2 linked regions of the Pedosphaera parvula Ellin514 genome follow. The protein of the gene in region 2 interacts with the protein of the main gene of each other region in a pairwise test. Links are inferred from orthologs where the notes say so. Each region holds a gene or a part of one and is shown on either strand. Other genes may lie near its edges.

Region 1 (3,408 bases), on a different replicon or contig from region 2:
CCGCACGAATAAATTGTCTCAAGAATGGCCACGTCGCGGTAGCACACAGTAGCAGAAATCGGACGACCGGGCCCTTTTTTCTTTGGCGTCGCCAACGGTTTTAGCGGCGCTCCCAAAAGTTCAACCATCTGCTGCGCAGTAAGAAATTTAGGCAGTCGCTTCTCCATTTTGGGCAGCGAGACGTTTTTGATCGGCGAAGCGGAAACAACTCCGTGTCTGATCAAAAACTTGTAAAAAGTTCTTAAGGCGCAAAAGCGCAATTGAATCGCCGCACGACTCAGGTTCCCACGGCCAAGAAATCGCAGGTAACCTCGAAAGTCATCACGATGTAAATTCTCCCAGGCAGGCTCAACTCCCCGCTCCTTGCGATGCCAACCATAAAATTCAACGAGCGTTTGCCGATAGTTCCTTTGAGTATAAATGGAAGCTCCCCGATCGGCGGCAAGATGATGGAGAAAAGTTTTGATCCATTTCTCCTCCGACGCCGAATTTGTTCCAGAAACCTCGGCAGGCTCAGGCGTCGGATCACCTTCCGGCACAGGAGAGGTTGAATCGCTCACAAATCATCAGGTTTTTTCAGTCGTCGCCGCTTCAGCTGGCGCTTTTGTCCTGGCGGCTCTGACAGCTTTTTCCCGCGGTGCAAATTCAAAACCCACCTTCCCACCTTCGCCAATAACCAGAAACGCAGAGAATGGACGGCCCTTCTTCGAAATAAACTTGGGCAGCAAATCGGTCCTGCCATTCGTCAGCAATTTCACCATTTGCGCGCGATCGATCTCGCGCTGTAAAATAATCTTGCCGGAACGAAAATCACACGTGCGATTGCCGCCAACCGCCTTCTCGCAAACATACGCCATGGGCGTTTCGAAAATCCGATTGCCGCACTTTGGACACTTCCCGACCGGCTCCTGCCCCGTGAAATCCACTTCCACCGCTGTGCCATCCGGGTTGGTTTGCCCCTGGCCGAAATCGAATTCGGGTTTGAACTCGGGAGTCATTTTAATGACGGCCGCAAATGGCTTGCCCATCTTGCTGCGGAACCCCTGCAACGGTCCAACCACTTTCTTCGAAATCAACTCTTCCACTTCCTCGATTTCAAGCTGCCGACCAGCCACAATTTTCCATAAGGCAAAATCACAACTCTGACATTGGAACTTTTTATAGTTCTCCTTGATTTCACCGCCACACTTTGGACAAGGAACCTTGAGCGTTGCAAAATCCCCTGGAACCGTGTCGCTCTCGTGTTGCTTCGCCTTGCTCACGATGGCACGGGTCATGTCCTCAATTTCGCGCATGAACTCCTCGCGCCTCAATTGGCCGCGAGACATTTCGCGCAATTTAAATTCCCAGTTCCCGGTAAGCTCAGGCGAGCATAATTCAGGAATATTCAATCCCCGCAACAGTGTAATCAGAGAAAATGCCTTCGCTGTTGGTTGCAATTCACGTCCATTGCGCAGAACGTATTTCTCGTAAAGCAAACCCTCGATGATGGCAGCCCGCGTCGCCGGCGTGCCCAATCCCTTCTCGCTCATCGCCTCGCGCAACTCTTCATCTTCCACCAACTTGCCCGCACCTTCCATTGCGCTCAACAGTGTGGCTTCCGAAAACCGTGCGGGTGGCTTCGTCTGGTTGGCAATAACCTCAACGTTTTTGGTATCGACTTTTTCATTTTGCTGCACCGCCACCAAAGTCGGCGTGTCATCGCTCTGCACTTCCTTGCCGTAAACTGCCATCCAGCCCGGATTCACCAGCACTTTGCCTTCGGTCTTGAACGGCTCACCGTCAACACGGGTGATGCGTGTCGTCACCAGGAATTCTGCCGCGGGATAGAACACCGCCAGGAACCGCTTCGTGACCAAATCGTAAAGTTTCTGCTCTGGCTCGCTCAAGTTTTTGGGAGCAAGGGCCGTTGGGATGATGGCAAAGTGATCAGACACTTTCGCATTATTAAATATGCGCTTGTTTGGCCTGACCCAATCCTGCTTCAAAATCGTATCCGCAAATGTGCTGTAACCCGTAATACCCTCCAACACGCCCAACGTCTGCTTCACGGTGGCAATGTAATCTTCCGGCAAGGCGCGGGAATCAGTTCGCGGATAGGTCAATACTTTGTGCTTTTCGTAAAGTGCCTGGGCCAACCCTAAGGTGTTCTTCGCCGAAAAACCAAAACGCCCGTTTGCTTCACGTTGCAAGCTGGTCAAATCATAAAGCAAGGGCGACAACTGGGTGGTCGGCTTGCTTTCTTCGGTGACGATTCCCGGCTTCCCCAGGCATTTTGTGCGAACCGCCTCCGCCTGCTTCAGGTCCCAAACACGTTCTGCTTTATGGTCAACGTCTCCATCTTTCCTCGAAAATTTCTCATCAAACCAACGCCCCATGTATTCGCCGGCTTGCGCACCGAACGTCCCATGAATTTCCCAGTAATCTCTGGGAACAAATTTTTTAATCTTCTCCTCGCGCTCAACTAAAATCGCCAATGTCGGCGTTTGTACGCGGCCCACTGTGGTCAGATGAAACCCGCCGGTCTTCGAGTTGAACGCCGTCATCGCGCGCGTGCCATTGATGCCTACCAACCAATCAGATTCCGACCGGCATACCGCGGCATCTGCCAACGGTTGCATCGATTCCCCGGTGCGCAACGCATCAAACCCTTCCCGAATCGCCGTCGGGGTCATGGATTGCAACCAGAGACGCTTGATCGGTTTGTCCGATTTTGCGTGTTGAACAATGTAACGAAAAATCAATTCCCCTTCGCGACCTGCGTCGCAGGCATTGATCAGTACATCGACATCCTTGCGTTTGATCAGCCTGGTCAAAACTTTCAGGCGCGGCTCGCTCTTTTCAATCGGCTGCAAACCGAAATGCGGCGGGATCACTGGTAGTTGCGGGAATGTCCATTTGCCACGCTTCACCTCGAACTCTTCCGGCACGCAGATCGTCAGCAAATGGCCCACAGCAGACGACAACACATAGCGATCACTCTCGAAGTAATCATCGTGCTTCGTGAATCCGCCGAGTGCCTTCGCGATGTCGCTGGCTACAGACGGCTTTTCCGCAATTATTAACGCTTTTCCCATGGATCTAACTCTTATTTTTTCGCAAAGGACGCTGCTTCAATGACCTTTACACCCTTGCAAGTGAGGGGAAACTGGCGCAAAAGCCAAAAAATGTCAATCGGACATCCTGAACCCCTCATATTCAGTGTTAAGCATGCCATCATTCTTACAACTCGCCAAATCCCTCACAGGCGGTCCACCCTCACAATTTTGCAATCGCTCACTTCCACCTTATAATCAATAACTTGCGTTGCATTCCTAATCCCCGGATCTTTTTCAGCTCGTTTTTCTTTTCCAACCTCAATATCGACGTGATTCAGGTCCCAATATTCCGCGAGCCAAACCTTACTTC
Region 2 (3,322 bases):
AACGCAACAAAGCGAACTTTTAAATCATGTAATCCATCCATGCGAATCGTTCCACCATTCTGGCCACTTAAACGTGAAACACCTGCGATGTTCGAATCTCCTTTTGCTTTGGGATGAATGGTGCCCACCAAGCGACCGCCATCCATGTGGCGCAATCCGTTTGGAATCCGGAACAGCACCCAGTTCCATTTCTTGTTCACGAGTTCCTTCGTCACCGTTCCCCCATCGACCGCGATCGGTTCAGGGAGGGTGCCGGTCAGGAAATTAAAATAACGGGGCTTGCCATGCTCATCCACCAAGGCTTCATCTCCATACACCTGCATCAATATATCAATGGTGTGCTGACTGGCCCAAAGCTGGTACGAGTCATCGGCGGTGTTGAATTTGATGCCGTTGACTTTGACCCCCGTGTGACCACCGATGGTAACAGGCTCAGTCGCATGATCTCCACCTGTTAAAATATGCAACGTTGGTTGCCAATTGGTATTTGCAGCTTTAAATGAACCATCAATGCTGATGAAATGAACTTTTGTGTCACTGCGAATCGTGGCAGGCAGCGTTTCAGGATCAAGCGATCCGACCTGGGCATGAAGTTGGGATAAAGTTAAGAATAAAAAAGCCGCCGTTTGAAGGGTTCGTGTCATAGCAATTATTTCTGGTCTGAAGAAAAATCCTGTGGAACAGCAGAAGTAAAGTCAACTCCTGAGCGCTAATCTGCAGACTGAAGATTTTCAGCGCTGCCTCGGAATTGCGGATAGTAAAAACGATGGTGGTCCAATACTTCGCGTCAAGGACTCACATCATCGGCTTCCAATCGAGCACCTTTAACTGGACTGTTCGTCGTCCGGCAAATTCATTGATTTGCGGTGCAAAGGCCAGATCAAAGCGGCCAACCGGCAGAGCGGTATCCTTACCAGCTCCCCACCACACCGCCTCATGTGTGGCGGTGCCATCAGTAAGCCACAGTTTTACGTGTTGTTTCTCCGCACCCATGCGCTGCAGCGGACGCGCCTGAGTCACATTTCTGACCATGAACTGCACCACAGGATTGCCCTGGCCGGTCGGCTTCAGAAGGTCCAATTCAAACAGGCTGTCAAAATTAATCTCTTTGAGCGTCACTTCCGCATCGAGTCGCAAAAGAGGCTGTAACTCCTCCCGCTTTATAAGGCGTTGGGCCAACTCATTCATGCGCACACGCAATAAATCCAGTTTTCCGGCCTCAATTGTGAGTCCGGCAGCCATGGCGTGACCACCATGGCGCACCAGGAGGTCATCGCAGTCGCGCAAAGCGGCCGCGAGGTCGAAACCGGCGATGCTTCGTCCGGAGCCGCGCCATTCATCACCTTCTCCACCTACAATGATGGTGGGACGGTAAAACTGTTGCAGCACTCGCGAAGCTACAATGCCCACCACGCCGACGTGCCAAAGGAGTTGGCCTTCCACGATCACGTAGTCTCTTTCAGGATTAAATTTCGCGCGGACAGAGCCGATTACTTCTTCAACAATCCCCTTCTCGATTTTCTGCCTTTCGCGGTTGCGCAGATCCAGACTCTCCGCGATAGGCACGGCAGTCTGCATATCCGGGGCCATCAAAAGGTCCAGGGCTTCCGCGGCATTCTCCAATCGGCCGGCAGCATTTAATCGTGGCGCCAATTGAAAACCGACTTCGTACGCGCCCATCGAAGCCGTCACCTGCGCCACTTTCTTCAGTGCCACCAGACCCGGGCGCACCGTGGAGCTTAGCCGCTGCAGTCCCATATAAACTAAAATGCGATTTTCCCCCGTAAGCGGCACCAAATCGGCAATAGTTCCCAATGCGACCAGATCCAGCAAAGGACGCAGATCATACTTTTCAGCTTCTGCCAGGCCAACCTCGCGGCCGCGCTTTACCAGAGCGTGCACAAGTTTGAATGCCAGCCCCACGGAGCATAGCTCGCGAAAGGAGGACTTGCCATCTTCCTCCCTTGTCGGTCCAAGTTGAGGATTGACCAAGGCAATCGCAGCCGGTGCAGGTGATGAAACCTGATGATGGTCCAAAACCAGGACATCAATTCCCTTTTGACGCAGGTAATCGATCGTTGTCACCGCAGTCGATCCACAATCGACCGCCAGCAGCAAGGTTGTGGGAAACTTGCGAAGGCAATTCTCCACGCCCTCCTGGCTGAGCCCATAGCCTTCTTCCATCCGATGGGGAAGATAGAAATTTACCGTCCAACCCAGAGCACGCAGAGATTCAGCAAGCAGTGCTGTCGATGTGACTCCATCTACATCGTAATCGCCAAAAACGACCAGCGATTCCTTTCGCTGGCGTGCCTGGAAAAGGCGCTCGACGGCCGCGGCCATGTTGGGCAGCAGGAACGGATCGGCCAACTCCTTGAGCCGCGGCTGCAAAAACGTGGCCAGCGCTTCGGCATTGCTCATCCCACGATTGACCAGACACTGAGCCAGCAAGGGCGAGACCTTGAGCACTGAAGCCAGCTGCTTGATCAAAAGTGGTTGGGAAGGTGACAGAGACCAGCGGAATTTCATGAGTGATCCTTGTTCCGCTGCGCTGCGTTGACCCGCTCTCTTTCCCGACGCGTGGCGATAATGGAAAAAAGGATCGAGATGATAATAATTGTAACCACCATGAGAAGTGAGGTGGAGTCGGGAATGTCAAATTGATACCAATGCGGCGGCTTATCGTGTGGGTCAATCAGCATCTTAACCCCGATAAAAACCAGGACCACTGACAGACCGACCTTCAGATATCGGAATAGTCCGATTGCTCCGGCGAGCACAAAATACATGGAACGCAGTCCAAGAATCGCAAACACATTCGAGGTGAATACGATGAACGGTTTTCGCGTGACGCCGAATATGGCCGGGATGGAATCCACAGCAAAAATCAGGTCCGTTGTCTCCACCATCAGCAGCACCAGGAATAATGGCGTCAGCATTCGTCTTCCATTCACCCGGGTTAGAAAATTTTGGCCGTCAAAGTCAGACGATACCGGGAGGAGTTTTTTGGCGCCACGCACAATCCAACTTTTTTCGGGGTGGACACTCTCCTCTTTGGAGAGGAGCATTTTGATGCCGGTCAAGACCAGGAAAGCGCCAAAGATATAGAGCAACCAGTCGAAACGGGTAATCAACTCCACTCCGGCCCAAATCATCAATCCACGCATGATCAATGCCCCGAGAATGCCCCAGAACAGAACGCGGTGCTGGAACTGCGGAGCAACTTTGAAGTAACCGAAAATCAGGGCAATGACGAAGACGTTGTCCATGGACAACGAGACTTCGATGAAGTAACCGGTAAAGAACTCCAATGCCTCCTTCC

Evidence for each region.
Region 1: the proteins of recJ (region 2) and CFLAV_RS19665 interact in binary tests that used the Escherichia coli proteins (3 or more experiments, as listed by UniProt). The link is inferred for Pedosphaera parvula Ellin514 from one-to-one orthologs.

What each region holds. Positions count from the first base shown.
Region 1 is NZ_ABOX02000028.1:41,189-44,596, reverse strand. Bases 323-3,408 are described here. They hold CFLAV_RS19665 (DNA topoisomerase III), read right to left. Parts: upstream 3,078-3,408; coding sequence 567-3,077; downstream 323-566. Other genes in these bases: CFLAV_RS19670 (tyrosine recombinase XerC), read right to left, coding at 323-560. Also shown: more of CFLAV_RS19670, read right to left, coding at 1-322.
Region 2 is NZ_ABOX02000038.1:20,704-24,025, forward strand. Bases 163-3,162 are described here. They hold recJ (single-stranded-DNA-specific exonuclease RecJ), read right to left. Parts: upstream 2,530-3,162; coding sequence 796-2,529; downstream 163-795. Other genes in these bases: CFLAV_RS22965 (hypothetical protein), read right to left, coding at 163-644; CFLAV_RS22975 (TerC family protein), read right to left, coding at 2,526-3,162. In the rest of the region: more of CFLAV_RS22965, read right to left, coding at 1-162; more of CFLAV_RS22975, read right to left, coding at 3,163-3,322. UniProt on the Escherichia coli protein: Single-stranded-DNA-specific exonuclease.